Regions from separate parts of the Proteus sp. Marseille-Q3619 genome, predicted to be linked through region 1. Evidence: predicted binding sites of a transcription regulator. Region 1 holds the regulator's gene; each other region holds the start of a gene.
The links. Region 1 encodes PurR, which represses purine synthesis genes. Its sites were predicted from a motif close to CANGCAAACGTTTGCNTG; they were not measured.
Positions count from the first base shown of each region.

Region 2: a site for PurR is predicted at 2,960-2,977, ahead of purH (bifunctional phosphoribosylaminoimidazolecarboxamide formyltransferase/IMP cyclohydrolase). Genes of this name have one in related genera too.
Region 3: a site for PurR is predicted at 3,798-3,815, ahead of purM (phosphoribosylformylglycinamidine cyclo-ligase). Genes of this name have one in related genera too.
Region 4: a site for PurR is predicted at 5,183-5,200, ahead of ACWPWK_RS12460 (7-cyano-7-deazaguanine/7-aminomethyl-7-deazaguanine transporter). Genes of this name have one in related genera too.

Region 1 covers NZ_CBDIMP010000001.1:3,968,191-3,975,971, reverse strand. Annotated here, with positions in the region: gene ACWPWK_RS18620 (DUF1289 domain-containing protein) at 302-541, opposite strand; gene gloA (lactoylglutathione lyase) at 727-1,134, shown strand; gene rnt (ribonuclease T) at 1,230-1,868, shown strand; gene ACWPWK_RS18605 (Grx4 family monothiol glutaredoxin) at 1,991-2,332, opposite strand; gene ACWPWK_RS18600 (sulfite exporter TauE/SafE family protein) at 2,836-3,651, shown strand; gene sodB (superoxide dismutase [Fe]) at 3,936-4,514, shown strand; gene cydH (cytochrome bd-I oxidase subunit CydH) at 4,652-4,735, opposite strand; gene purR (HTH-type transcriptional repressor PurR) at 5,004-6,029, shown strand; gene punR (DNA-binding transcriptional activator PunR) at 6,056-6,958, opposite strand; gene punC (purine nucleoside transporter PunC) at 7,077-7,781, shown strand, end outside.
Region 2 covers NZ_CBDIMP010000001.1:1,842,410-1,850,190, reverse strand. Annotated here, with positions in the region: gene purD (phosphoribosylamine--glycine ligase) at 1-1,220, opposite strand, end outside; gene purH (bifunctional phosphoribosylaminoimidazolecarboxamide formyltransferase/IMP cyclohydrolase) at 1,233-2,822, opposite strand; rRNA gene ACWPWK_RS08455 (16S ribosomal RNA) at 3,439-4,981, shown strand; tRNA gene ACWPWK_RS08450 (tRNA-Ile) at 5,053-5,129, shown strand; tRNA gene ACWPWK_RS08445 (tRNA-Ala) at 5,265-5,340, shown strand; rRNA gene ACWPWK_RS08440 (23S ribosomal RNA) at 5,677-7,781, shown strand, end outside.
Region 3 covers NZ_CBDIMP010000001.1:553,141-560,921, reverse strand. Annotated here, with positions in the region: gene ppk1 (polyphosphate kinase 1) at 1-1,308, opposite strand, end outside; gene speG (spermidine N1-acetyltransferase) at 1,355-1,945, opposite strand; gene purN (phosphoribosylglycinamide formyltransferase) at 2,052-2,681, opposite strand; gene purM (phosphoribosylformylglycinamidine cyclo-ligase) at 2,695-3,735, opposite strand; gene upp (uracil phosphoribosyltransferase) at 3,967-4,593, shown strand; gene uraA (uracil permease) at 4,703-6,004, shown strand; gene ACWPWK_RS02625 (mechanosensitive ion channel family protein) at 6,290-7,495, shown strand; gene hda (DnaA inactivator Hda) at 7,718-7,781, shown strand, end outside.
Region 4 covers NZ_CBDIMP010000001.1:2,698,581-2,706,361, forward strand. Annotated here, with positions in the region: gene glpB (glycerol-3-phosphate dehydrogenase subunit GlpB) at 1-367, shown strand, start outside; gene glpC (anaerobic glycerol-3-phosphate dehydrogenase subunit GlpC) at 364-1,557, shown strand; gene ACWPWK_RS12450 (phosphoenolpyruvate-utilizing N-terminal domain-containing protein) at 1,737-2,882, opposite strand; gene ACWPWK_RS12455 (glycerol dehydrogenase) at 2,942-4,045, opposite strand; gene ACWPWK_RS12460 (7-cyano-7-deazaguanine/7-aminomethyl-7-deazaguanine transporter) at 4,410-5,084, opposite strand; gene tusA (sulfurtransferase TusA) at 5,290-5,544, shown strand; gene ACWPWK_RS12470 (zinc/cadmium/mercury/lead-transporting ATPase) at 5,609-7,781, opposite strand, start outside.

The DNA of each region.
Region 1 (7,781 bases):
TCCAGATATAATTAAAGCTTTTCTTTCTAGCAATGAAAGTTCATAAAGAATAACCTTGTTATAAAAACTAATCTATATTTTTTTACATAATAATTATTATTATTTTAAATCCAACACTAAAACCAAGAAAAAAACCATTTTTATCAATTGATTGCAAATAAAAATAGAGCAATAACACTTTAAAGTTATAACTTTATATTAATAAAGAAAAAATAATAAACCACATAACTACAATAAATAACAATAATGAATTAAAAAGATAGTTAATTATTATTTTAATATTAAAAAATAAGTAGCACATTTAAAATAAATTGAGTTGATCATTTTCTCTTTCAATTGAAGAACTCAGTTTTTTTAATGTTCTTAAATAACGTTGCTGACAAAGTCGTAATATATTTCTTTTCTCTTGTTGATTCATTGTTGACCAATTAAACCGCTCTTGGCGACTGCGATAGCACCCAACGCAATATCCTTGCGCATTCATTTCACAACGCCCAATACAAGGACTAGGAATATCAAAAAATTCTAATTGTTCTTGCATTTGATTTTCCCTCCCTATTGTTTGTTACAATAGAGTATAGTTAATAGAGATATTATCTGCACGACATGATTTATTGAACTGTTAAAGGCGTAGTAAAATTGAACTTTAGGGCTTTAACGCGTTATAGTACTCCGCCATCAGTTTAACTGTAGGGTTTAATCATTAGAAAAACACAAGAGGTTTATATGCGAGTACTTCATACCATGATCCGTGTGGGCGATTTACAACGTTCTATCGACTTTTATACCAAGGTTTTAGGTATGCAACTTCTACGCACTAGCGAGAATGAGGAATATAAATACTCGTTAGCTTTTGTTGGTTATGGTGATGAAAGCACTGGTGCGGTTATCGAATTAACCTATAACTGGGGTGTAAACAGCTACGAAATGGGAACCGCTTTTGGGCATGTAGCATTAGGTGTTGATGATGTTGCCGCAACCTGTGAAGCCATTCGCCAAGCTGGCGGTAATGTTACCCGTGATGCGGGTCCAGTAAAAGGTGGCTCAACAATTATTGCTTTTGTTGAAGATCCTGATGGATATAAAATCGAGCTCATCGAAAACAAAAGTGCAAGTCACGCTCTAGGTAACTAATATTTATTAAAACCAGAAAGATAACATGTGTATCTTTCTGGCCTTACTGATTATCAATTTCCGATATTCTATTTTTATCGGATAAGTACAACTTAATGCCTGATATAAATAATCCCAATAAGCTTTGTAACCGTTTTCGGGGTTACTACCCTGTTGTCATTGATGTTGAAACAGGTGGATTTAATGCGAAAACAGACGGTTTACTTGAAATCGCCGCCATTACACTAAAAATGGATGAGCAAGGTTGGCTAAAACCTGATAACACATTACATTTTCATGTTGAACCCTTTGAAGGGGCTAATTTAGAGCCAGCAGCCTTAGAGTTTACAGGTATTGATCCAACTAATCCTTTACGTGGCGCAGTCAGTGAATATGAAGCCTTTCATGCCATTTTTAAAATGGTACGTAAAGGAATGAAGGATGCAGATTGTAATCGCGCTATTATTGTCGCTCATAATGCAAATTTTGATCACAGCTTTGTGATGGCTGCTGCTGAGCGTGCTGGATTAAAACGTAATCCTTTTCACCCTTTTGCCACCTTTGATACAGCGGCTTTAAGTGGATTGGTATTAGGGCAGACAATTTTGGCTAAAGCCTGCATCACTGCTGGCATTCCCTTTGATAGCAAATTAGCGCACGGTGCATTATACGATACTAATCGCACATCATTACTTTTTTGTGAATTAGTTAACCGTTGGAAAAAGCTTGGTGGATGGCCATTGCCTACACCTTGAAACTATGATTTCGCTGATACATTTATGAATAACAGAAAAAAGCCAGTTCAATGATGAACTGGCTTTTTTATCGAAGATCTCATTATTTTTATGCGTTTCAATACCGAAACAATAAAAATTAATTACTGTGCTTCTTCTTCACCACGGTATTTATCAGCAGTCTCTTTTAATAACTTCTGTAATTCACCGCGCTGATACATTTCTAAAATAATGTCACATCCACCGACTAATTCACCATCTACCCATAATTGTGGGAAGGTTGGCCAGTGTGCATATTTTGGTAGTTCTGCACGAATATCTGGGTTTTGCAAGATATCAACATACGCAAAACGCTCACCACAAGCAGAGATAGCTTGAACTGCCTGAGCAGAAAAACCACAACTTGGTAATTTTGGTGAACCTTTCATGTATAAAATAATTGGGTTTTCATTGATCTGGCGTTCAATTTTTTCAATAGTCGTCATTTGTAAGTCCTTACAGCCTTTTATATTCGATATGCTTTATAGGGGAAAACATGAAAGAAGAATACCACTTTATATTAGAAACCTCTATATAAGTTTAGTTCTCGATATAAAACAATAAGTTGGTATTAATCTATGAGATTATTGATGAGAAAAAACACAATAAAGCATAAAAAATAAATCAATGCGTTACCGATGGTTATGAGTGTGTTTTATCCTATTAGCTCCCTTTTTATTTTTGCAGTTTTTCCTTTCTTAATTTTAAGCGCATTTTTTCTTCACTTGATTTTAAAGTATATAAAGCACTGCTTTATTATGAAATGAAATAACAACGGCTTTAGGTGGTGTTGGTTTATAGAATAAGCAAGAAGAAAAGAACAAGTCACTTTTATATCAAAATCAATATATTAAATTTCATAATCTATACATTAAGATAAAACGCTACTTTATTAAAAGGATATAATGTATATAAATAAGTTTGTTATAAACCTTGATGAGTATTAACTATGGATATGATTTTGCTGTTTCTTTTAGTGGGATGTATCACTGGCTTTTTTGCTGGACTACTTGGCATAGGAGGCGGTGCAATCATTGTTCCAGTAGTTATGTATGTAGTGAGTCAACAAGCTATCCCAACAGATATGGTGATGAAAATTGCCTTATCTACCTCGTTCTCTGTCATTATATTTTCCACAGCATCTTCAGCGTATTCACATAACAAACATAAAGCCATTTTATGGCAGCAATTTCCTCTATTATCTATCGGCACTATCATTGGTATGCTTGTTGGGACATTTCTGGTACAAAAAATGTCAAACACGATATTGCAAATCGTGTTCTGTATTTTCATGGTATATACCATCTATGGATTATTAACCAAAAAGAAAGAAGCAGAACGCATAGAAAATGTGAAAGATCCTGTTGTTTCAAAACCGGCATTAACCAGTGGTGGCTCTTTAATTGGCTTTATATCCAGCTTTATCGGCATTGCTGGTGGGACTATCACCATTCCTCTTTTAAGTCATTGGGGATTTAATACACGCAAATGTATTGCAACCTCTTCAATGATTGGTGTCATCATCGCTTCCATTGGCACAATCATGGGTATTATCTATGGTTGGAATCAAACAAATATTGATGACTATTATTTAGGCTTTGTTTATTTACCTGCCTTTATTGGAATAAGCATTACCAGCATTCTCTTCGCCCCTGTCGGTGTAAAAGTTGCTTATCGCCTACCTATTCCAAGAGTTCGCCAAATATTTGCATTATTTCTATTCTTAGTCGTAGTGAAAATGATGTATACACTGATGATAGAGTAAGCAGAAAATGCAACAATCAGAGGATATAGGCTCTAAACACAGTCGATATTTTACTGCTTTACGAGTTGCTCTGTGGGATATACTCTTATGAGTATAATTAATCTATATGGCTTATAACTATAGATAAAAGATATTTAGCTGTTATTTCAGCAGATTTTTGTTAAAATAATTAGCAAAATAGTAACAACTTAGTGATTCATTTGCCTCATTCTATCAATTCAAATGATTTTGATGGAATGATTTCAGGCACAAAACCCGAAATAGATAGTTTAAAGGAGTACGCAATGTCTTTCGAATTACCAAAATTACCTTATGCGTTAGATGCTCTTGAGCCACACATCTCTAAAGAAACTTTAGAATATCACTACGGCAAACACCACCAAACTTACGTAACCAATTTAAATAACCTGGTTAAAGGTACTGATTTAGAAAGCAAATCCTTAGAAGAAATCATCAAATCTACTGATGGTGGTATCTTTAATAATGCAGCTCAAGTATGGAACCACACTTTCTACTGGAACTGTTTAGCACCAAATGCAGGCGGCGCACCAACAGGTAAAGTTGCTGATGCTATCAACAAAGCATTCGGCTCTTTTGAAGAGTTCAAAAAGCAATTTAATGATGCGGCAGCTAAAAACTTCGGTTCAGGTTGGACTTGGTTAGTTAAAAAAGCAGACGGTTCAGTTGCGATTGTTAACACGTCTAATGCTGCTACTCCAGTTTCAGGCGCAGACAAACCACTGTTAACAGTAGACGTATGGGAACATGCTTACTACATCGACTACCGTAATGCGCGCGTTAAATATTTAGAAGAGTTCTGGGCACTGGTTAACTGGTCATTTGTTGAAGCTAACCTTGCTTAATTGAGCTTGATAATCAAAGGTGAGTGATTGAGATTCATTTTTGGTGACAAAATAACAAAGGGCCTTGAGCCCTTTGTTATATTCAGATATTCGATAATCTATTATTTAAATTGATCGGATATTCTATAAAGCAGTGATTAGAACAACATAGTCGAAAATAAAACAATCATAACAAGCGCTGCTACTGCTGTACTCAAACCAAATTTCAGATCCGTATCCATCTATTTCTCCCTCAAAATGATTATAATACACTTTTTTAACCATAACCTTGTCATGGTTAATTATTATCACATATCAAAATTTGCTAAAATAGCGACTAGTGCACAATTTATAACATTGATTAATACTTTCACTTTTGAGCTAGATCATACAAAATTCACAGCTAATCGCTAAATTATTGCCAGTGTTTGCCCTATGTATGACTATACTGGCAGTTAAACCATAAAATTAGATAAAAGAGACCAATGAAGGTCAGGAGTTTTCCACACCATGGCAACAATAAAAGACGTGGCAAAACGCGCAGGCGTATCAACCACGACTGTTTCTCATGTGATCAACAAAACACGTTTTGTTGCTGAGAACACACGGGCAGCAGTTTGGGCCGCTATAAAAGAATTAAATTATTCGCCTAGTGCCGTTGCGCGTAGTTTAAAAGTCAATCACACCAAATCTATTGGCCTGTTAGCCACGTCCAGTGAAGCTCCTTACTTTGCTGAAGTGATTGAAGCTGTTGAAAATAGTTGTTATAGCAAAGGCTACACACTGATTTTATGTAATTCACATAATAACCTCGATAAACAAAAAGCCTATTTAGCGATGCTGGCACAAAAACGTGTTGATGGGTTATTAGTCATGTGTTCTGAATACCCCGATCACCTTCTGACACTGTTAGAAGGCTATCGTAATATTCCAATGGTTGTCATGGATTGGGGTAAGGCGCGTGGTGACTTTACCGATACGATTATCGATAATGCTTTTCATGGTGGCTATATTGCGGGTCGTTACCTTATTGAACGTGGTCATCGTGATATTGGTATTATCCCTGGTCCATTAGAACGTAATACCGGTGGTGGTCGCTTACAAGGTTTCTTAAAAGCCATGGAAGAAGCAAAAATCACAGTAAAAGATGAGTGGATTGTACAAGGCGACTTTGAGCCAGAATCTGGTTATAAAGCCATGTATCAGATGCTAAATCAAAAACATCGCCCTACTGCTGTTTTTTGTGGTGGTGATGTGATGGCAATGGGCGCAATTTGTGCCGCTGATGAGCTAGGTTTACGTGTTCCTTTCGATATTTCCATTGTGGGTTACGACAATATTCGTAATGCGCGTTATTTTACGCCAGCATTAACCACAGTCCACCAGCCAAAAGAGCGTTTAGGTCAAATGGCTTTGTCAATGTTGCTTGATCGCATCGTCAACAAACGCGAAGACGCCCAAACAATCGAAGTTCATCCACGATTAGTTGAGCGCCGTTCAGTTGCTGACGGTCCTTTTATTGACTACCGTCGTTAATTCAGATTTATTCGGCTATCTGATTTCTAGCGAAGCCATTCCTCATTTAAGGTTTGGCTATCTCCAAGATAATCTAACAACCATGTCAAAGCGGGTGATTCACTTTTATCGACCCACGTCAGGCAGCATGGGCTGTCTGGCAATGGTTGTGCCAGTTGTAAAGTAACCAGCTTACCTTGTTCAATTAAAGGTTCAGCACGATGCCAAGGCACCATTCCTACGCATAATCCCGCTAACAAGCATTCAAGCCCCATATCCCATGTCGGAACAACCATTCTACGCTGATTATTTAGCGCCCAAGTGTCACGCTTTGGTAAACTGCGTGAAGTATCTTCTAAGCATAAACTTGGATAAGGTCGCATCTCATCATCCGTTAATGGATGTTGTGCTTTCGCTAAAGGGTGATCAACATGACAAACACAGCGCCAAGGCATAAATCCCATATCTCTAAAACTATAACGTTCACCAATTGGTGAGGCTCTTGTTGCACCAATCGCTAAATCAACACGACCATTAACTAAGGAGTCCCATACGCCATTAAACACTTCAGGGTAGACATACAGCTCAATATCAGGAAAATGGCGGTAGAAATCGAGAATAAGTTGTTGTGTTCTTTCAGGTTTAACAATGCAATCAACTGCTATACTAAATTGACCGCGCCACCCATTAGAAACTTGTTGACAAAGATGCCGAGTGTCATTCATTTTTTTGATAACAGATCGTGCTTCTTTGATGAAAATTTTACCTGCATCGGTTAATTCTACATCACGGTGACGGCGCTCAAACAAAGGAACGGCAAGCCATTCCTCTAATTGCCGAACAGTGTAACTAACGGCGGATGGCACTCTGTGCAATTCTTGAGCAGCGGAGCTAAAACTTCCTGTTCTTGCAACTGCATCAACAACTTCTAAAGAGTATTCTGACCACATAGAGTTTATTCCTTTGAAAATTTTTCACAGCATTAACCAAATATTCCCGTTTCACAAGTAAAATAGGTCTTAGTTACAATACATAAAATGTTCTACATCACATAGCATAGAAAATAAAATGAATTCTAAAACTTCCACACAATCAAAAACACCTATGAGCTTTATGGTGTACCTAGCGGGTTTGAGTATGCTAGGTTACTTAGCTATTGATATGTACTTACCTGCATTTGGTATGATGCAGCGTGAACTCTCTATCAGCGAAGGTGCTATTAGTAATAGCTTAAGTATCTTTTTATTTGGCTTTGCTGTTGCTCAATTACTTTGGGGACCTCTTTCTGACAAAGTCGGTCGTAAACCTATTCTACTTATTGGTTTAAGCCTTTTCTCTTTAGGCTGTCTTGGTATGCTGTGGGTTGAGAGTGCAACTGGCTTACTTGCTATGCGCTTCCTACAAGCTTTCGGTGTTTGCTCTGCCGCTGTTATTTGGCAAGCTCTTGTCATCGACCGTTTTGATGAATCTCGCGCTCAGCACGTTTTTGCTTTAATTATGCCACTGGTTGCATTATCACCAGCACTTGCACCTTTAATCGGTGCTTCGTTATTAAATCACGGTGGCTGGCGTATGATTTTCATGGTGTTAATGGCTGTAACATTAGTTCTAATGTTACCGACATTAATGCTAAAAAACATTAAACAAAAATCAGTCACTGATGAAAACCAATCTACCGCTTCATTTACGACTTTACTAAAATCCCCTCTCTACACAGGTAACGTATTAGTTTACGCTTCTTGTAGTGCAGGTTTCTTTGCTTGGTTAGCTGGC
Region 2 (7,781 bases), 2.1 Mb from region 1:
CCTTTCGCTAAAGCATAAGCATTTTTTTGAGCTTGCTCGATATCATCACCTAATGCAGTCACACATAATACTCGCCCGCCAGCAGTGATAACTTCGCCTTTGTCATTGAGTGTTGTTCCAGCTTGAAATACCTTTGCCGTTGTTGACGATGTTGGTGTTAAGCCTTCGATAACATCACCTTGACGATAATCCGCAGGGTAGCCGCCTGCTGCAATCACAATCCCTAAAGCTGGGCGAGGATCCCAATGGGGATCTTTATCTTTTAAATTACCTTTTGCTCCAGCTAAACAGAGTTCAACTAAGTCAGATTGCATACGCATCATAATAGGTTGAGTTTCTGGATCACCAAAACGACAGTTAAACTCAATAACCTTAGCAACACCTTGTTTATCAATCATCAGTCCAGCATAAAGGAAACCTTGGTAGCGATGTCCTTCAGAAGCCATTCCTTTTACTGTTGGATAAATGATCCTTTCCATTACTTGCTGGTGGATTTCTGGTGTAACAACAGGTGCTGGCGAATATGCACCCATTCCCCCAGTATTAGGACCTGTATCGCCATCGCCGACACGCTTATGATCTTGGCTTGTTGCCATTGGAATAACGTGTTCACCATCAACTATGACAATAAAGCTAGCTTCTTCACCATCAAGATATTCTTCGATAACAATACGGTGCCCTGCATCACCAAAAACATTGCCAGCCAGCATATCTTTAATTGCAGCTTCAGCCTCAGCTTGTGTCATTGCAACAATAACGCCTTTACCTGCTGCTAAACCATCTGCTTTGATAACAATCGGCGCGCCTACTTTATTGAGGTACTCAAGTGCAGGCGCTATCTCTGTAAAATTTTGATAATCCGCAGTTGGAATTTTATGTCGAGCTAAAAAATCTTTTGTAAAAGCTTTAGAACCCTCTAATTGAGCGGCTCCTTTTGTTGGACCAAAGATGGTCAGTCCCGCTGCTTTAAAGGCATCAACAACACCAATAACAAGTGGGGCTTCAGGGCCAACAATTGTTAAATCAATATTATTCTCTAGAGCAAAGGCAATTAATGCAGGAATATCCGTTGCACTGATTGCAACGTTTTGTACGCCTTGCTCTAACGCTGTTCCAGCATTACCCGGCGCAACAAAGACTTGTGTAGTAAGCGGTGATTGAACGGCTTTCCAAGCTAAAGCATGCTCACGACCACCATTACCAATAATCAAAATCTTCATATCAATACCTTATTAATGACGGAAGTGGCGCATATTGGTGAAAATCATCGCGATGTTATGTTCATTTGCAGCTGCAATCACTTCATCATCACGAATTGAACCACCAGGCTGAATAACACAAGTCACACCGGCAAGTGCTGCTGCATCAATACCATCTCTAAATGGGAAGAATGCATCTGATGCCATTGCACAACCTGCAACTTCTAAGCCTTCATCAGCGGCTTTAATCCCCGCAATTTTTGCAGAATACACACGGCTCATTTGTCCTGCACCAATACCGACAGTCATATCGTTTTTTGCGTAAACAATGGCATTTGATTTTACAAATTTTGCGACTTTCCAGCAGAAGAGTGCATCTTTAAGTTCACGTTCACTTGGTTGACGTTGAGTGACTACTCTTAAGTTTTCTTCTTTTACCATACCCAAGTCACGATCTTGAACTAACAGTCCACCATTAACACGTTTGAAATCTAACGCTGGTTTGGCTTCATGCCATTGACCACAAGCTAATACACGAACATTTGGTTTTGTTTCTAAAATCGGTAGCGCATCTTCATTAATAGAAGGAGCAATGATCACTTCAACAAACTGGCGTTCGATGATTGCACTTGCTGTTTTTGCATCTAATGGACGATTGAATGCGATAATACCGCCAAATGCAGAAGTTGGATCGGTTTTAAATGCATTGTCATATGCTTGTGTGAGAGTGTTCGCAATTGCAACTCCACAAGGGTTTGCATGTTTCACAATAACACATGCAGGCTCGGAGAATGATTTCACACATTCTAACGCGGCATCAGTATCAGCGATGTTGTTATAAGAAAGTGCTTTGCCTTGTAATTGGTTTGCAGTGGCAATAGATGCTTCCTCTATATTCTCTTCTATATAGAAAGCTGCTTGCTGATGAGCATTTTCACCATAACGCATATCTTGTTTCTTTATATAGTTCAGATTTAAGGTTCGAGGGAAAGTACCTGATGGTTGTGAAGTATCACCATAATAAGGTGCAACCTTCTGACCAAAGTAGTTAGCAATCATTCCGTCGTAAGCAGCTGTATGTTCAAAGGCTTTAATCGCCAAATCAAAGCGTGTGTCTAAAGTAAGACTATTTTCGTGATTATCCATTTCTTCAATCACTCTTTCATAGTCATTACTATTTACTACAATCGTAACGTCTTTATGATTTTTTGCTGCGGAGCGAACCATTGTTGGTCCACCAATATCGATATTCTCCACTGCATCTGCTAATGAGCAATCTGGGCGAGCTACCGTCTTAGCGAAAGGATAAAGATTTACGACGACCATATCGATAGGTCGAATTTCATGTTCTTCCATAATCGCATCGTCTTGTCCACGACGACCTAAAATTCCACCATGTACTTTAGGGTGCAGCGTTTTCACTCTGCCATCCATCATTTCTGGGAAACCTGTGTAATCGGAGACTTCAATAACCGGTAAGCCAGCTTCTGCTAATAGACGTGCGGTTCCACCTGTCGATAAGAGTTCTACTTCTCTTTCAACAAGTGCTTTAGCAAATTCTAAAATACCTGCTTTATCAGACACACTTAAAAGTGCACGGCGGATAGGACGAAGATGTTGCATGAGTTTTATCCCTTGGGGTTGGTATAACGGTAGTAATGGTGAAGTTAAATCACATTAATACAGTGAAATTGTGTTTGCTTAACTAACATTTCAGAAGATGGACACAAAATCAATCTTACTTAATCGGTCATTATAATAACGCAAACGTTTGCGTTTGACATGCTAATTTTATGTAAAAAGACAGTCTGTGGATAAAATTGTTGATAAGTGCGTATAAGTGGGGGTTTTGCTGTGGAATTAAGCAAACGATTTTTTTTCTAAAAAAAACTATTGCCAGCCTCGGAAAACTCCCTATAATGCGTCCTCGTTGTCACGGCAAACCACGCTAAGTGAGTTAGCCGAGAGAACGAAGAAAAAAGTGAAAAGCCTTGAAAATAAACGCTTGACACTGAATGAGGAAGATGTAGAATGCACCTCCTCGCAACAACGCAGAAGACCGGAAACGGCAGCGAATGTTGCACTGCTCTTTAACAAATTATCAGACAATCTGTGTGGGCACTCGCAGAGACGATATCTTCTAAAATATTAGATGTATCAAGTCTTGAAGAGTGAACAACAAAAGTAAATTCATTTATGAATAGCTAAGTTTTCGATTTCTTTGAGCATCAAACACTTTTAATTGAAGAGTTTGATCATGGCTCAGATTGAACGCTGGCGGCAGGCCTAACACATGCAAGTCGAGCGGTAACAGGAGAAAGCTTGCTTTCTTGCTGACGAGCGGCGGACGGGTGAGTAATGTATGGGGATCTGCCCGATAGAGGGGGATAACTACTGGAAACGGTAGCTAATACCGCATGACGTCTACGGACCAAAGCAGGGGCTCTTCGGACCTTGCGCTATCGGATGAACCCATATGGGATTAGCTAGTAGGTGAGGTAATGGCTCACCTAGGCGACGATCTCTAGCTGGTCTGAGAGGATGATCAGCCACACTGGGACTGAGACACGGCCCAGACTCCTACGGGAGGCAGCAGTGGGGAATATTGCACAATGGGCGCAAGCCTGATGCAGCCATGCCGCGTGTATGAAGAAGGCCTTAGGGTTGTAAAGTACTTTCAGCGGGGAGGAAGGTGATAAAGTTAATACCTTTATCAATTGACGTTACCCGCAGAAGAAGCACCGGCTAACTCCGTGCCAGCAGCCGCGGTAATACGGAGGGTGCAAGCGTTAATCGGAATTACTGGGCGTAAAGCGCACGCAGGCGGTCAATTAAGTCAGATGTGAAAGCCCCGAGCTTAACTTGGGAATTGCATCTGAAACTGGTTGGCTAGAGTCTTGTAGAGGGGGGTAGAATTCCACGTGTAGCGGTGAAATGCGTAGAGATGTGGAGGAATACCGGTGGCGAAGGCGGCCCCCTGGACAAAGACTGACGCTCAGGTGCGAAAGCGTGGGGAGCAAACAGGATTAGATACCCTGGTAGTCCACGCTGTAAACGATGTCGATTTAGAGGTTGTGGTCTTGAACCGTGGCTTCTGGAGCTAACGCGTTAAATCGACCGCCTGGGGAGTACGGCCGCAAGGTTAAAACTCAAATGAATTGACGGGGGCCCGCACAAGCGGTGGAGCATGTGGTTTAATTCGATGCAACGCGAAGAACCTTACCTACTCTTGACATCCAGCGAATCCTTTAGAGATAGAGGAGTGCCTTCGGGAACGCTGAGACAGGTGCTGCATGGCTGTCGTCAGCTCGTGTTGTGAAATGTTGGGTTAAGTCCCGCAACGAGCGCAACCCTTATCCTTTGTTGCCAGCGCGTGATGGCGGGAACTCAAAGGAGACTGCCGGTGATAAACCGGAGGAAGGTGGGGATGACGTCAAGTCATCATGGCCCTTACGAGTAGGGCTACACACGTGCTACAATGGCAGATACAAAGAGAAGCGACCTCGCGAGAGCAAGCGGAACTCATAAAGTCTGTCGTAGTCCGGATTGGAGTCTGCAACTCGACTCCATGAAGTCGGAATCGCTAGTAATCGTAGATCAGAATGCTACGGTGAATACGTTCCCGGGCCTTGTACACACCGCCCGTCACACCATGGGAGTGGGTTGCAAAAGAAGTAGGTAGCTTAACCTTCGGGAGGGCGCTTACCACTTTGTGATTCATGACTGGGGTGAAGTCGTAACAAGGTAACCGTAGGGGAACCTGCGGTTGGATCACCTCCTTACCTAAGAGATACGTGTTATGTGCAGTGCTCACACAGATTGTCTGATGAAGAACGAGCAGAAATACCGGTATAGGCTTGTAGCTCAGGTGGTTAGAGCGCACCCCTGATAAGGGTGAGGTCGGTGGTTCAAGTCCACTCAGGCCTACCACTTTTCCTTTATGCTGTGTTGTGAAGCAACTCGTTTACTTTAAGTAAACTTCGTTACTCCACGCCTTGCCTAAAGAAAAAGCTTCTTTTATAAAGAAGAAAAGGAGTGGTTATACAGGTATTAAGAATGCATTATGGGGCTATAGCTCAGCTGGGAGAGCGCCTGCCTTGCACGCAGGAGGTCAGCGGTTCGATCCCGCTTAGCTCCACCATAATCTCTTGAATAAAAAACAATAATTCAGAGTATATTAGCAATAGTATACTGCGAATTATTTTGCTCTTTAACAATCTGGAACAAGCTGAAAAATTGAAAACAAATCAATATATCACCGAGGTATATTGATGAGTCTCTCAAAATCTCAAACTTTGAATGTGTTTTTGACATCAAAGTGGGATGAGCGAGCAATTTACAGTTCGAGGCGGCCAGCGCGTAGCCAGCGCAACATACATAAGTATGTGAGCATGGCGAGCACTGCCCAACGACGAAATGTAATCTGCGCAGCCATCACCACCAAGATAGTCTTCAAAAAGACACCTTCGGGTTGTGAGGTTAAGCGAATAAGCGTACACGGTGGATGCCTAGGCAATCAGAGGCGATGAAGGACGTGCTAATCTGCGATAAGCGTCGGTAAGGTGATATGAACCGTTATACCCGACGATTTCCGAATGGGGAAACCCAATATCCAATGGATATTATCATTAACTGAATACATAGGTTAATGAAGCGAACCGGGAGAACTGAAACATCTCAGTACCCCGAGGAAAAGAAATCAACCGAGATTCCCCTAGTAGCGGCGAGCGAACGGGGAACAGCCCAGAGTCTTAATCAATAGCAGCATCAGGAGAACGGTCTGGAAAGTCCGGCAGTAAAGGGTGATAGCCCCGTATCTGAAGATGCTGTTATTGTGAACTCGACGAGTAGGGCGGGACACGTGTTATCCTGTCTGAATATGGGGGGACCATCCTCCAAGGCTAAATACTCCTGATTGACCGATAGTGAACCAGTACCGTGAGGGAAAGGCGAAAAGAACCCCGGCGAGGGGAGTGAAAAAGAACCTGAAACCGTGTACGTACAAGCAGTAGGAGCCTCTTCGTGAGGTGACTGCGTACCTTTTGTATAATGGGTCAGCGACTTATATTCTGTAGCAAGGTTAACCGAATAGGGGAGCCGTAGGGAAACCGAGTCTTAACTGGGCGAATGAGTTGCAGGGTATAGACCCGAAACCCGGTGATCTATCCATGGGCAGGTTGAAGGTTGGGTAACACTAACTGGAGGACCGAACCGACTAATGTTGAAAAATTAGCGGATGACTTGTGGATGGGGGTGAAAGGCCAATCAAACCGGGAGATAGCTGGTTCTCCCCGAAAGCTATTTAGGTAGCGCCTCGTGAACTCATCTTCGGGGGTAGAGCACTGTTTCGACTAGGGGGTCATCCCGACTTACCAACTCGATGCAAACTGCGAATACCGAAGAATGTTATCACGGGAGACACACGGCGGGTGCTAACGTCCGTCGTGAAGAGGGAAACAACCCAGACCGCCAGCTAAGGTCCCAAAGTCATGGTTAAGTGGGAAACGAAGTGGGAAGGCTCAGACAGCCAGGATGTTGGCTTAGAAGCAGCCATCATTTAAAGAAAGCGTAATAGCTCACTGGTCGAGTCGGCCCGCGCGGAAGATGTAACGGGGCTAAACCATGCACCGAAGCTGCGGCAGCGACACTATGTGTTGTTGGGTAGGGGAGCGTTCTGTAAGCCTGCGAAGGTGTACTGTGAGGTATGCTGGAGGTATCAGAAGTGCGAATGCTGACATAAGTAACGATAATGCGGGTGAAAAACCCGCACGCCGGAAGACCAAGGGTTCCTGTCCAACGTTAATCGGGGCAGGGTGAGTCGACCCCTAAGGCGAGGCTGAAAAGCGTAGTCGATGGGAAACGGGTTAATATTCCCGTACTGGTGGTAACTGCGATGGGGGAACGGAGAAGGCTAGGTTGTCCGGGCGACGGTCGTCCCGGTTCAAGCATGTAGGCAGAGTGATTAGGCAAATCCGGTCACTTAATGCTGAGGTGTGATGACGAGCCACTAAGGTGGTGAAGCAATTGATGCCCTGCTTCCAGGAAAAGCCTCTAAGCTTCAGGTTACCAACAATCGTACCCCAAACCGACACAGGTGGTCAGGTAGAGAATACTCAGGCGCTTGAGAGAACTCGGGTGAAGGAACTAGGCAAAATGGTGCCGTAACTTCGGGAGAAGGCACGCTGGCGGTAAGTGAAGTCCCTTGCGGACGGAGCCGAAGCCAGTCGAAGATACCAGCTGGCTGCAACTGTTTATTAAAAACACAGCACTGTGCAAACACGAAAGTGGACGTATACGGTGTGACGCCTGCCCGGTGCTGGAAGGTTAATTGATGGGGTTATCCTTAGGGAGAAGCTCTTGATCGAAGCCCCAGTAAACGGCGGCCGTAACTATAACGGTCCTAAGGTAGCGAAATTCCTTGTCGGGTAAGTTCCGACCTGCACGAATGGCGTAATGATGGCCAGGCTGTCTCCACCCGAGACTCAGTGAAATTGAACTCGCTGTGAAGATGCAGTGTACCCGCGGCAAGACGGAAAGACCCCGTGAACCTTTACTATAGCTTGACACTGAACATTGAGCCTT
Region 3 (7,781 bases), 3.4 Mb from region 1:
AATTTTTAAACCCGGTGCAGAGAAAATAACGTGAACGCCCGCTTCAGTCAGGCGTTTTGCCCAGTGGATATTCGCTGCTTCATCAAAACGTGCTTGTAACTCAACAACCACTGTGACACGTTTGCCATTATGCGCAGCGTGGATCATCGAATCAATAATTCGAGAGTCTTTAGCAACACGGTAAATATTGATTTTGATTGAGATAACACTTGGGTCAAAAGAGGCTTGGCGCAACAATTCCAACACATGCTCAAAGGTATGATAAGGATAATAGAGCAAAACATCACGCTCACGTATCGCATCAAAGCCATTACGGAAGTTATCAAACCAAATATGGCGTAAACGTGGAATAGGTTTATTTAACAGAAATTTACTACCCTCATTTGGGAAGTTAATAAAATCTTTAAAATTATGATAACGACCACCAGCAATGACGGAGTCATTATTCGATAAACCTAATTTACTGCGCAGCAACGCCACCATTTCATCAGGCATATCGCGTTGATAAACAAAACGGACAGGCTCTGCGGTAAGACGTTGTTTTAATGTTGATGACATCATTTCAAGTAAACTTGATTCCATTTCTGTTGCAAGATCGTATTCTGCATCTCGCGTCATTTTCATGGAATAAGCACTTAATGAGTCATAATCAAAGAAGCCTTTAAACACCTCATCAAGACAGTAGCGTAAAATATTATCCAATAAAATCATGGATTTTTTCTTACTACGTCCTTGTTCTGTCGGCAGAATAACAAAACGAGGTACTTTATCTGACGGAATTTCTAACAGGGCATAATGAATAATTTGCCCTTGTACAATTTCAACCGCTAAATAGGTGTAGTCATCTTTAAGAAACTCAACCAAGTCTGTTTCAGGATTAATTAAAATAGGCGTGATGTGTTTTCTTAAATTTTGACGGAAATATTGGCGTAACCAGATTTGTTGATTAGGTGAGATTTGGCGTTCATTAATTAAAAAGATTTGGTTTCGCGCCATTTCAAGTAACAAATCATTATATAAAGCATCAAACTCTTGGTCGGCTTTAGCTACTTTTGATTGAATTTTCTTTATAAGATGGCGAGCATGGCTTGACGCGGAGCGTGAGCCACGTTCTTCATTAATCAAAATACGGCGTTTTACATCGGCAAAACGAACCTTGTAAAACTCATCAAGATTATTTGAATAGATCCCCAGAAACCTGACTCTTTCAATTAACGGGTTTCTTTTATCAGCCGCTTCTTGTAATACACGTTCATTAAATGCAAGCCAACTGATCTCTTTATCAATATAGAGTCGTTCCTGGGACATCTGAACTCCAACAAGGGTTAAAGTTAAAACTTAATATCTGAATAAATCAGACGTGTTGCTTAATAGTCGCACCCGGTTTAACAAAATTCTCGGGTTTCGCCTCTTTGGCTTTTTGTTCAAAATAAGGTGCTTGGAAAGTACACATTCTAATCGCAGAACGGTAGGCACCGTTAACAAAAAACTCATCTATTAAATCACCTTCTTTTTTAAAGCCAAGCTTTTCATAAATATGAATCGCTTTAGCATTCTCTTTATCGACGATTAAATAGAGTTTGTATAAATTAAGTACAGAAAATGCATAATCCATCGCAAGTTTCGCCGCGCGTGCAGCATATCCATGGCCTTGATGCGCAGGAGCAATGATAATTTGGAATTCAGCACGACGGTGAACATAATCAATTTCAACCAACTCGACAAGTCCAACTTTAGTGCCGTCACTTTCAGCAATAAAACGGCGTTCACTTTGGTCGTGAATATGTTTTTCATAAAGGTCGCTTAACTCGATAAAAGCCTCATAAGGCTCTTCAAACCAATAGCGCATAACGCTGGCGTTATTATCAAGTTGATGGACAAAAGAGAGATCTTCTCGTTCGAGAGGACGTAATTTTATAGGTGGAACTTTCTTACCACCGGACATAAGCACCTCGGTGAATGCATTGAATAAAAAGAGAAAAGGGTGACACAAAAAAAGTCACGTGGGCTACAGTGTAGCACAATGTGACTTTTTATCTTAAACGAAATAGTCAACCAAGGTTGTCGAAAAGCGCAATATCATCGAGAACGGCTTGATTATTCTGCATTTTTAATCGCTCGTCAGCTAACCAACCGATCGCTAGTGGATAAATACGATACTCTTCTGCTTGTATTCTTGTTTGTAATGATTGTTCAGTATCATCTGGTAAAACAGGAATGCGAGCTTGAATAATCATGGGACCACCATCAAGTTCTTCTGTAACAAAATGGACGGTAACGCCATGAAAAGAGTCTTTATTCGCTAAAACTTGGCGATGAGTGTGTAATCCGGGATATTTAGGAAGTAAAGAAGGATGAATATTTAATAATTTATGCTGATAATGAGTCACAAAATCAGGCGATAAAATACGCATAAAACCGGCTAAAACCACAATGTCGGGCTGATAAGCATCGATTTTTTCAATTAATGCTTTATCGTAATCAGCTCTGTCATTATATAGAGTTGGATCAACAAAATATGCTGGAATATCAGCAAGTTTTGCCCGTTCAAGACCATACGCATTAGCTTTATTACTTAAGACAGCAACCACATTACCCGTGATTTTATTTGCCCTACAGGCGTCAATAATCGCCTGTAGGTTGCTGCCGTTTCCTGAGATGAGGACGACAATATTTTTCATACACATGTTTTCATTAGTTAATAATAACTTGTGCTTCACCCGCAGCTTGTGGCGCAATTTCACCAATTAACCATGCGTTTTCACCACACTCAGCAAGATGTGCTAATGTTTTTTCAACGTCATTTGGGTTAACGGCAATTAACAATCCAACACCACAGTTAAAGGTACGATACATTTCATGTGTGCTGACTTGTCCCGCATCTTGTAACCATTTAAAAACCAGTGGCCATTCCCAGCTTTTACTATCAATACGCGCTTGCGTATTTTCAGGTAATACACGAGGAATATTTTCCCAGAATCCGCCACCTGTAATATGTGCCACAGCATGGATATCCACATTTTCAATTAATGAAAGTAGTGACTTTACATAAATACGAGTAGGGGCTAATAGGTGATCAGCTAATGATTTATTACCTAAGGATGTGCTTTCAGCTTGTGTATTGTTGACTTCAAGAATTTTTCTGACTAATGAATAACCATTAGAATGAGGACCACTTGATGCTAAAGCGATTAGAGCATCGCCAGTTTTAACTTTGCTACCATCGATAATTTCTGATTTTTCAACCACGCCGACACAAAAGCCTGCGATATCATAATCATTACCGTGATACATTCCTGGCATTTCAGCAGTTTCACCACCGACTAATGCACAACCAGATTGCTTACAACCTTCTGCAATACCTGTTACTACGCGTGCTGCGGTATCGACATCTAATTTTCCTGTGGCATAGTAGTCAAGGAAGAAAAGGGGTTCTGCACCTTGAACAATTAAATCGTTGACACACATTGCGACTAAATCAATCCCGATGTCATCATGGCGATTTAAATCCATCGCAAGGCGAAGTTTAGTTCCTACGCCATCTGTGCCTGAAACTAAAATAGGTTCACGGTATTTAGATGGAATTGCACAAAGTGCGCCAAAGCCACCTAAACCCCCCATAACTTCAGGACGGCGGGTTTCTTTTACTACACCTTTGATACGATCGACTAAAGCATTACCTGCATCAATATCGACACCGGCATCTTTATAGCTGAGAGAGGATTTGTTAGTCACGTAGAGCCCTCACGGCAAGTTGCTGTTAAGAAAAAATGTGTGCGAGCGCTATTCTAACAGGCAAAGCAAACGTTTGCGAGGATCTTCTTTGTAGGTCACAATTATTCATGTTGGTGTGGTTAAAAGCTGTGCGCTTGATCAATATCAATAGAAAAACGATGGAATATTGGCAAAAAAGCGGTATAATCTCGCGATTTTTTTGTCAGGCTGCGTCGTACATTAGGAGAAATTATGAAGATCGTTGAGGTAAAACACCCACTCATTCAACATAAATTGGGGCTGATGCGAGATCATGATATAAGCACTAAACGCTTTCGTGAACTGGCTTCAGAAGTTTCCAGTCTACTGACGTATGAAGCTACCGCCGATTTAGAAACAGAGACGGTAACAATAGAAGGTTGGTGTGGTTCGGTAGAGATAGAACAGATTAAAGGAAAAAAAATCACAGTAGTTCCTATCCTCCGTGCAGGTATCGGGATGATGGACGGAGTATTAGAAAATATTCCTAGTGCCCGAATCAGTGTAGTTGGCGTTTACCGCGATGAAGAAACATTAAAACCTGTCCCTTACTTCCAGAAATTAGCATCCAATATTGAAGAGCGTATGGCTCTTGTTGTTGACCCTATGTTAGCAACAGGCGGCTCTATGATTGCCACAATTGATTTATTAAAAAATGCGGGTTGTACTTCAATTAAAGTATTAGTACTGGTTGCTGCTCCAGAAGGTATTAAGGCATTAGAAGAAGCTCATCCAGATGTGGAATTATATACTGCATCTATTGATAGCCATCTTAATGAGCACGGGTACATCGTTCCAGGTCTTGGCGATGCTGGTGATAAGATATTTGGTACAAAATAATAATTAAGCCGACTTTGATAGTCGGCTTTTTTTTGAACCTAAATATCTTGTTCTATAGTTAGAAATATACAAACCAATTTCACATTCATATCAAAGAGAGGTCGTAAGCATGACTCGTCGTGCAATCGGGGTAGAAGAGCGCCCACCATTATTACAAACAATTCCGTTGAGTCTTCAACATCTGTTTGCAATGTTTGGCGCCACCGTACTTGTGCCAATTTTATTTAAAGTTAATCCGGCAACAATATTGTTATTTAACGGGATCGGAACCCTGCTTTATCTCTTTATTTGTAAAGGACGCATTCCTGCTTATTTAGGTTCAAGTTTTGCGTTTATCTCACCTGTACTTTTATTGTTACCTTTAGGGTATGAATTAGCACTTGGGGGATTCATCGTCTGTGGAGTGTTATTTTGTATCGTTGCAGGTATTGTCAAAATAGCAGGGCGAGGCTGGATTAATGTGATGTTTCCGCCTGCGGCAATGGGCGCAATCGTTGCCGTCATCGGACTTGAATTAGCAGGAACCGCTGCGGGAATGGCAGGATTATTACCAAGTGCAGATGCACCCGTTGATAGTCAGACACTGCTTATTTCTATGGTGACTCTAGGTGTGACTATCTTAGGCTCTGTGATGTTTAGAGGATTCCTTGCTATTATTCCTATTCTTATTGGGGTATTAGCAGGTTATGCACTCTCTTTCTTCTTGGGCGTTGTTGATATTACACCAATTAAAGAAGCTAACTGGTTTGCACTACCGACATTCTATTCACCGCGTTTTGAATGGAGTGCTATCTTTATTATTCTGCCTGCCGCATTAGTTGTTATTGCTGAGCACGTTGGACACCTTGTTGTTACAGCAAATATTGTACAACGCGATTTAATGAAAAACCCAGGTTTACATCGTTCTATGTTCGCAAACGGTTTCTCTACCATTATTTCGGGTTTCTTTGGTTCAACACCTAATACCACTTATGGTGAAAACATTGGTGTTATGGCTATCACTAAGGTTTACAGCTCATGGGTTATTGGTGGTGCGGCAATTCTCGCTATCTTATTATCTTGTGTCGGTAAACTGGCTGCGGCTATTGCTGCTGTACCTGTTCCTGTTATGGGTGGGGTTTCATTACTGCTTTACGGTGTCATTGGTGCATCAGGTATTCGTGTCTTGTTAGATTCAAAAGTGGATTACAACAAACCGCAAAACTTGATATTAACTGCCATTATTCTGATTGTCGGTGTGAGTGGTGCTTCCATTCAAATTGGTGCTGCTGAATTAAAAGGCATGGCATTAGCAACCATCGTGGGTATTGTTTTAAGCTTGATCTTTAAATTAGTGAGTGTTGTTCGCCCTGAAACAGAATTAGTGGATAACACCATTGAATCGGTTAGTGGTACAGCAAACAAAAAGTAATCGATTAAGTAAATCTAAAGCAATATGCTGAAATTAATAAAAAAGGTGGATGATCTCCACCTTTTTTATTGTGTTTTATTTTTATGTCATATTAAAAACTAAGATTTTTGATGTTTTAAGTATTAAAAACTTAGAAAAGCATGATTAATTCAATCATGATGTTTATTTAAATAAAATAAATGAGACAATGGGTGTCTGTTCTTATGCGAAATAGACATTTTATCTGCTATTTAAGTGATATTCGCTTTAAGGTTGGGGTGTTTCAAAAAAGGTATAACGTAATTTATGGAAAAGCTGATTGAAATTTATGATTTCATTACATCAAAGCAGATTTTTACCACAATATTTTTAGTTATTGTGTTGCTGGTGGTGTGGTTTCTCGCCAAAATGATTTTCCGCCGAATAGCAAAGCGTTTACTTTTTTTATTTACAGAGCTTTCAGATGAAGAAACCATAGAAGATATCGCTAAAAAGAGCGCATCTATTGTTGCAGTTACACTTGTTCTCTATATTAATCAGCTACTACCGTCTTTTTCAGCTGAAATGAATATTATTTTTGAGACGGTTGCTCGCGCCTTTATTATCATCAATATCGCCTCATTGCTTAATAACGCTCTTGATATCTTCAATATTAGGCACGCTAAAAAAGCGTGGCATCGGAATAATTCCATCAAAGGCTATATTGAAATTGCCAAAATTGTGGTCTGGATTATCTCTTTTATCCTGATCATTGCGTTATTTACTGAGCAATCACCACTTATTATTATCTCAAGCTTTGGTGCCATTGCTGCGGTGTTAATGTTTGTTTTTCAGCATACACTTATCTCTTTTGTTGCCAATATTCTTATCTCTAACGGAAAAGTATTAAAGCTTTATGATTGGATTGAATTACCCAGTAGTAATATCAGCGGTGAGGTTATTGATATCGCATTACATACGATCACTGTACGTAATTGGGATAATACAATTTCCCGTATTCCAACCAAAGACTTTTTGACCGAAAAATATACTAACTGGCAACCGATGTTTTCATCGGGAGGGCGTCGGATTAAACGTAGTTTTTATATTGACCAATCTTCGATTTCATTTGCAACGCAAGAGTTAGTATTAGAATTAAAAAATACAGCGCCGCTTCGTAAAAGCATAGAAACGATGCTTGAAGGAAAAGAAGAAGATATTGGCGATATTAATGAGTGGTTAGAAACAAAAGGAGTGACTAACTTACAGTTATTTCGTAAGTACATGCTAAATTGGATAAAAATGCGTGGTGATGTTCGACCTGATATGTATTTAGTGATCAGAACAATGCCACCTACACCAATGGGACTACCTGTAGAGTTATATTGTTTTACTCGAGCAACCACTTGGGTTGAATATGAAGAAACTCAATCTGAAATTTTTGAGTATATAAATGCATCAGCCAAATATTTTAAGCTCGACATTTATCAGCAACCTTCCGGTAATGATGTTGCGAAATTAAAATTCAGATAATAAAGTGAAACTAATTAATACGGAATGTTTTCTAATTTGGCTCTAAATAACTTGAAGTACAGTTAGGTAATCCTTTAATGAGGTGATAGTAGTATATAAAATAGGCTTATCCCAGTGTTCTTGCTGTTATCTTAATCAGTGCAATGTGCTTTTTTAATATTGGTTCTGACCTTGTGAGAATTTGTGTTAGAATCACCACGTTTATTAAACTATTCAGGTGAGGTGCTTCTGAATACGCCGTCACAGCTATCATTACCACTATCTCTGCCCGATGATGAGACATTCG
Region 4 (7,781 bases), 1.3 Mb from region 1:
ATTGGCAACGGGCAGCTTCTTCAATAATGGGTTAATTGCAGAGTTTGATCGTGTCTATGAACCTTTGATGGAACTTGATTTGCTAGAAACATTACCTCGCAATGAGTGGACACAAAAGAATGTCTTTGCGAAACAGCCTTATATGCGATTTGGTGTTGATACAGATAGTCAATTAAGACCGATGAAATATGGCGAAGTCTTAGAGAATGTTTACGCCGTAGGTGCTGTATTAGGTGGGTTTGACCCGCTTAATGAAGGTTGTGGTGCAGGTGTTTCAATGATCAGCGCACTTTATGCAGCGCAGCAAATTTTACAGCACAATAAATCAGAACAGACCACATCTGCGGTTGTGGAGGCAGCACAATGAGTTTACATGATAACAGTTTTGAAGCGTGCATTAAGTGTACTGTTTGTACGACTTACTGCCCTGTTGCAAAAGTAAATCCACTTTATCCGGGTCCTAAACAAGCGGGTCCTGATGGTGAGCGTTTACGCTTAAAAGATCCGATGCTTTATGATGAAGCATTGAAATATTGCACCAATTGTAAGCGTTGTGAAGTTGCTTGTCCGTCAGATGTGAAGATTGGTGACATCATTTCGCGTGCGAAACTGAACTACAATACAAAAACACCAAAACTTCGTGATGCTATTTTAAGTCATACGGATCTCATGGGCACATTATCAACGCCAATGGCGCCGATAGTAAATACCATTACAGGATTAAAACCTGTACGCAAGATCTTGGATAAAGCACTTAAAATCGACCATCGTCGCGAATTACCAAAATACTCTTTTGGTACATTTAGAACATGGATGAAAAAACAAGTTGAAGAGCAGGCGCGTTTTAAAGATCAAGTTGCCTTCTTTCATGGTTGTTATGCTAACTATAACCACCCACAATTAGGGAAAGATTTAGTTAAAGTATTCAACAAAATGGAGATTGGTGTTCAGTTATTAAAACGTGAAAAATGCTGTGGTGTTGCATTAATTGCGAATGGTTTTGTTAAACAAGCTAAAAAACAAGCCGCGGTAAACCTTGAATCTCTGACAGAAAAAATTGTTGAAAACAATATTCCTGTTGTTGCAACATCATCAACCTGTACTTTCACTATTCGTGATGAGTATGAACATATCCTTGATGTTGATACATCAAAAGTACGTGAAAACATTGAATTAGCAACACGTTATATTTATCGCTTATTAGAAGAAGGTCGTGAATTACCACTGGAACACACTCCGTTAAAAGTGGCGTATCACACACCTTGTCATATGGAAAAAATGGGATGGACAGCGTATTCCATTGATTTAATTAAGCGTATCCCTGGTGTTGAAGTCATTGTTTTAGATTCTCAATGCTGTGGTATTGCCGGAACTTACGGTTTTAAATCTGAAAACTACGATGTTGCTCAAGGCATTGGTGCGGGCTTATTCCGCCAGATTGAAGAGAGTGGCTGTGATTTGGTAATTACAGACTGTGAAACCTGTAAATGGCAAATTGAGATGTCAACGACGAAAAAATGTGAACACCCTATTAGTTTATTAGCAAGAGCATTATAAGTACTACCTATTCGATAATAAAAAATAATTGATTACTAAGATAACAAGCAGCTAGGGAATAAAAGAGGATCTTTTATTCCCTTTTTTATTTTTAGTAAAAAAAGTTGTGAAATATAAAAGAATAAGGAAATTAAATAACCTGATACGGTGGAACTCAGGTTATTTAAATACTCTTATTTTTAATGTGAGATATAGGTATTTTGATAAAGCCAAATATTTTGGACTTTTTTGAGCGTTATATTCTGCCCGTCGGTCAGCGAGAGCGCTTGTTTTCCAGCTTCATTAATAATTGGAATATCTAGTGCATTAGCCAATTCAGTTGTATTAGACAGAGGATTGCCGTGACTTAATAAAATTCCTTTAATCTTATTGGTATCAAGAGCCATTAATGTGGAGGGATGAAGCTGTTTTGTCACCAGAATTGCGTTCGTATAAGGAGGATGCGTGATTGGCGGAGGTGCTGAAGTTAAATAGCGTAGTAATCGAGATAAAATATCATCTAAATCACTTTCACGAGCACGCATATTATCATCATCCATTTGCGCATAAGTATCTATTAAATCAATGAATGTCTGCTGTAAGGCAAATTCAGCATTACAGTGATGTTTGCTTATCATGCTACATACAGTCAGCTGTAATTCTGTATTTTCTAATAAGAAGCGGTGACTAGAAAAAATATGGGCATATTGTTCTCCAATCGTGCGGTACGCTTCTTCTGTTAACCAGTCTATATCTTTTTTGGATCGCTCAATGGCTTTTACGAGACGTTTTTGCTCTTCAAGTAATAAGTGAGAGGATATTTTTTTACGAGGGATCACAAAACGATGATAAGGGTATAGCCAAACAGGTGCGGTGATAATTCTGACAGGTTCGTAATTTGTGTTTTTAGGGTGAATATTAAAATTAGGCAGATTTTCACCTAATTGCAGTTTTTTAATTGTAATGGTTTTATGCGCCGCTTTTTCTGCTTCTTCAAGCGAAGCGCCTAACGCAATACTATTGGCGGCAGCCAAGGTGCCTTCAACAATCGGTGCTGAACTTAACGCGACGTTAGTGGCTACGCTATGCTCCAGATTAGCGATAGCGAGTGCTGCATTTTGTGCTGAATGATAAGTATCGAGTAAAACGAGTACACCTTGTTTGCTATAACACTTTTTAATTGCTGTGAGTATCGTTTCTGGTGACACTTCATTAGCAAGATCAGAGGGTGTTTGATAGTTGGTCGCAATGGCAATTTTTACTTGGCGATCTACAGTCTGATTAACGAGCTCTTTAATACCATTGGCGAGCGTAAGGCTCTTTGAAACTAATACGATACTGACCATAAATCACCCTTTTTTGTAAATGCAAACAGGGAGATAAACACTCCCTGTTTACTCAGGCTTTAATAAAGCCATTCCCGTCCTAATTGGTCGGCAGTTAAAATAGCGGCATAAACCTTATCGGAATCGATATCAAATGGCATGTTGTAAATTGTCTCACCTTCAGCACAACTTAACTCAGCAACCGCCATGATTTTTTCATTTAATTCATCGCCTGTTGCATTGATACCCAACTCTTCTAAAGTGACCGGTAGTCCGACTAAGATACAGAAATCGAGGAACTCTTCTAACTCTTCTAATGGACTGTTTTCTAACACTAATTGGACTAATGTACCAAAGGCGACTTTTTCGCCATGGTACATATTGTGACACTCTTCTAATGCCGTAAACCCATTATGAATAGCATGGGCAGCCGCAAGACCCGCACTTTCAAAACCGATACCACTTAAGAAAGTATTAGCTTCGATAATATTTTCTACTGCCGTTGTACAAACACCTCGGCTGACTGCGAGTTTTGCTTTATAACCATCTTCTAAAAGGGTGTTATAGCAAAGTTCAGCCAGAGCTAGAGCTGCTAGTGTTGATTTGCCTCCTGCCATAGTCTGTTTTTGGGCATGACTACAGGCTCTTGCTTCGAAGTAGGTTGCTAAAGCATCTCCCATTCCAGCCACTAATAAACGAGCTGGTGCAGAAGCGATGATATTGGTGTCCATCACGACGACATCAGGATTTGTTGGGTAGAAAAGGTAACTATCAAACGCGCCTAATTCTGTATAAATGACAGAAAGTGCGCTTGTTGGTGCATCAGTGGAAGCAATGGTTGGAGAGATGACGACAGGAAGCTGGCATTTATAAGCAACAGCTTTGGCAGTATCAAGTGTTTTACCTCCACCAACGCCGATGATCACAAGAGAGGCTTGTGCTTTTGCGAGTTCAGATAACCGATTGATTTCGTTGTGTGTGCATTCACCATTAAACAGTTCAAAGTGCCCATTCACTTCATATTGAGACATGCTGTCTTTGACGGTACTTCCGACGAGCTCCATAACAAATTTATCAGCAATAATCAGTGCTCTATCGCCAAAAGGTTTTGCGTATTTACCAATATGGTATAGCGCATCTGGTCCTTGAATATATTTAGCGGGGGATTGAATAACTTTTAACATAATAGACTCCTACTATTCGCAAAAGAGAGTAAAAAATCCTTATGGTGGGGCTTGTCATCCCAATTGACACAGAATTCTATGGAGATGAACTTAAATACATTAACAGTTTAATAGACGAATAAAATATTTCATTGGAAATAATTAATCATTTTTATATTAGCATGCAAAAAACATCATAATAATGATATTTAAGTAATATTCTGTACGTTGTTTGACTAATCATGCTAATTAATTACTATAAGAAATATTTACGTAAAATAATAAATTATTTCGGTCAGAATAAAGCTTCATAAAATTGATTTATGAAGCTTTATTGTTTGAATTATGACATTTATGTCATTATTTTTTTGCGAGGTGAGACAGATTATGAGCGAATTTCAGCATAATCTTGTTTTTGATTTTCTTGTGCGAAAAAGTGACGCAAAATAAAATTCAACAAAACACCATATGCAGGCAAGAAAAACAGCATACAGATGGTCAATTTAAACACGTAGTCAACCAATGCAATTTCAACCCAATTCTCCGCCATAAATGCGTCAGTACTACGATAAAATGCAATAAAGAAGAAGGCGAGTGTGTCGAGTAAATTACCAAAGAACATCGCTGCACTTGGTGCTACCCACCATTTTTGTTGTTGTCTTAGACGATTAAAGACAGACACATCCATGATTTGACCTAACACATAAGCCATAAAGCTTGCTGTCGCAATTCTTGCCACCATGATATTAAAATCAGTTAATGAGGCAAAACCTTGCCAACTTCCTTGGAAAAAGAGCGTTGAGAGCAGGTAAGAAATTGCTAATGCAGGGATCATGACGGCAGTAATAATGCGTCGAGCCAAAGGCGCACCATAAATACGAACCGTTAAATCTGTTGCCAGAAAAATAAACGGAAAAGTAAAGGCACCCCAAGTGGTATGGAAACCAAAAATGGAGATAGGCAATTGCACAAGATAGTTACTAGATGTAATTATCAGAATGTGGAACAAAGAAAGCCATAACAGCGCCACCGCTTTTTGGCGGGGAGTGAACGTATACATAAATTGTACCTTTTTAGTGATTGGGGTGAGGGAACCCAATAAAACAGTGATTTCTCTCTTAAATGAGAGGATGCGCATAATACGCCTGTTGCGCAACAAAAGCAAAGGTTAGCGGGAATACCTTTGTACTTAATGTGCCGTGATGTGAACACGAAAGCGAGATATAATGACGCAATCTGTCAGTGTAAGAAGAATGGTTAATAGAATGAATGCTCAATTTGATGATGCAACTAAGACATTAGATACGCTAGGCCTACGTTGCCCTGAGCCTGTGATGTTAGTGCGTAAAACCATAAGAAATATGGCATTAGGTGATACGCTTTTAGTCATTGCGGATGATCCTGCCACAGTGCGTGATATTCCCGGCTTTTGTCGTTTTATGGAACATGATTTATTAAATCAAGAGACTGAATCTGCACCTTATCGTTATCTTATCCGTAAAAAAGAGAGCAATCTGTAATTTATCATCGCGCTAAAAAATAACCCAAACCTCAATTATTGAAGTTTGGGTTTTTTAGTTTACTTTATTCTTTGCTAGATGATTTAAGTTTTACTCTTAACAATCTTACGGCATTGGCGGTGACAAGGGCTGTTGCACCAGAGTCAGCCAGTACTGCAACCCAAAGCCCTGTTATTCCTAATAAGCTGGTCACTAAGAACACGGCTTTTAAGCCTAGCGCGATAGTGATGTTTTCACGAATAATTTTGCGTGTTGCACGAGATAACTGAATAATTTCAGGTAAACCTGTTAAACGGTTATGTGTTAATGCTGCATCTGCGGTTTCCAGTGCGACATCAGTTCCGCTTCCCATTGCAACACCAATAGTCGCTGCTTTCATTGCTGGCGCATCGTTAATACCATCACCGACCATCATGGTGTTATGCGTTTTACTGATTTCCATCACTGAAGTCACTTTATCTTCAGGGAGTAATCCTGCACGGAAATCCATGCCAAGTTTTTTCGCAATCGCCGCTGCGGCTCTTGGATTATCGCCCGTTAGCATTACGGCATTAATGTTCATCTCTTTCAATAATTTCATTGATTCGATGGCATCACTGCGTAAGGTATCTTGCATAGCAATAACACCGATTAGCTGACTCTCTTTTAATACAACAACAACGGTTTTACCTTCATCTTCAAGGCGTGCAACCTCTTGTTGCCATTGAGGCGATAATGTTGTTGTTTCTGATAATTGAGACGGCGCACTCACTAGAATGTGTTGGCTATTTAAATAACCTTCAATACCTTTACCCGCTAAGGCTTTACGATCTTCCGCTTCAACAACAAGCACGCTTTGTTCTTGTGCTTTATTGATAATGGCTTTTGCTAATGGGTGGTGTGATCCGACTTCTACGGATGAAGCAAAAGTCAGGACTTCTTTTTCATTAAACCCCGTTTCAGCAACAACATCCGTAACTTGAGGTTTCCCTTCAGTCAATGTACCTGTTTTATCAAGTGCGATGGTATTAACGGTGCCTAATTGCTCTAACGCTGCACCTCCTTTAATTAACGCACCACGTTTTGTAGCAGCAGCTAATGCTGAGGTAATTGCTGCTGGTGTTGAGATAACCAACGCACAAGGACAACCAATCAATAACAGCGTTAAGCCGCGATAGAACCATGTTTCCCAAGGCTGAGCAAAGAACAGCGGTGGCACAATAATCACTAATGCAGAGAACAGCATAATAGCAGGGGTATAGTAGCGACTAAAGCGGTCCACAAAACGCTCAATTGGCGCTCTACGCTCTTCAGCCTCTTCAATCAATTGCAAAATACGGTCAATAGCATTTTGCCCTTGTTCAGATACCACTTTCATCTGTACAGCTCTATCCACAGATAAACAACCTGCTGCCACTTTTTCGCCTTGTAGACGCTCTACTGGCACGGATTCACCCGTTAATGCACTTTCATCAAAGCTTGCAAATGCACTGACTAATTCCGCATCTGTGGGTAAGCGTGAACCTGGTGCAATTTCGATGATGTCGCCTGGACGTAATTGCGCAACAGGCACAGTTTGTTTTTTACCATCTTTGACTAATGTCGCTTCTTCTGGCACTAATGCCATTAATGCACTGACACCACGACGAGCACGTCCTGCGGCATAAGACTCCAGCATTTCACCAATCATAAACAGCAAAATAACCATTGCTGCTTCTTCGGTAGCATTAATAAAGAGCGCACCAATTGCGGCAACACTCATCAACGTTTCTATGGCGAAAGGTGTACCACTGCGAATAAGTTGCAAAGACTTTTTCACAATGGGGAATAGGCCAATTAAGGTTGTTGCAAGAAAAGCGGCACGTCCTGCTTGAGGATCAATAAACTCAGCACCCCAGCTAATTGCCATTAAAATCGCAAGTACAATGACAAACGAGCTCTCTTTTAATAGGCTTTGCTTATCCACTTTTTTAGATTGAGGAGATGAAAGATCAAAAAGCTCAAATCCTGCACTTTTAATTGCGGCAATGACATCTGCGCGTAGATCGCTATCCGCATCAACGACCAATTTTTCGGTGGCAAAAAGGACTTTTGCTTGTTTTACACCAGCCACTTTAAGTGCTGCGGTTTCAATTTTTTGTGCGCAACTTGGGCAGTCCATACCTTGTACTTTCCAGCTAAAGCGTTGTTGTGCAATCTTTTCTGGCTCAATGTTAGAAACAGGGGCGTTGATATCACAGCTTCCATGAGCATGATTA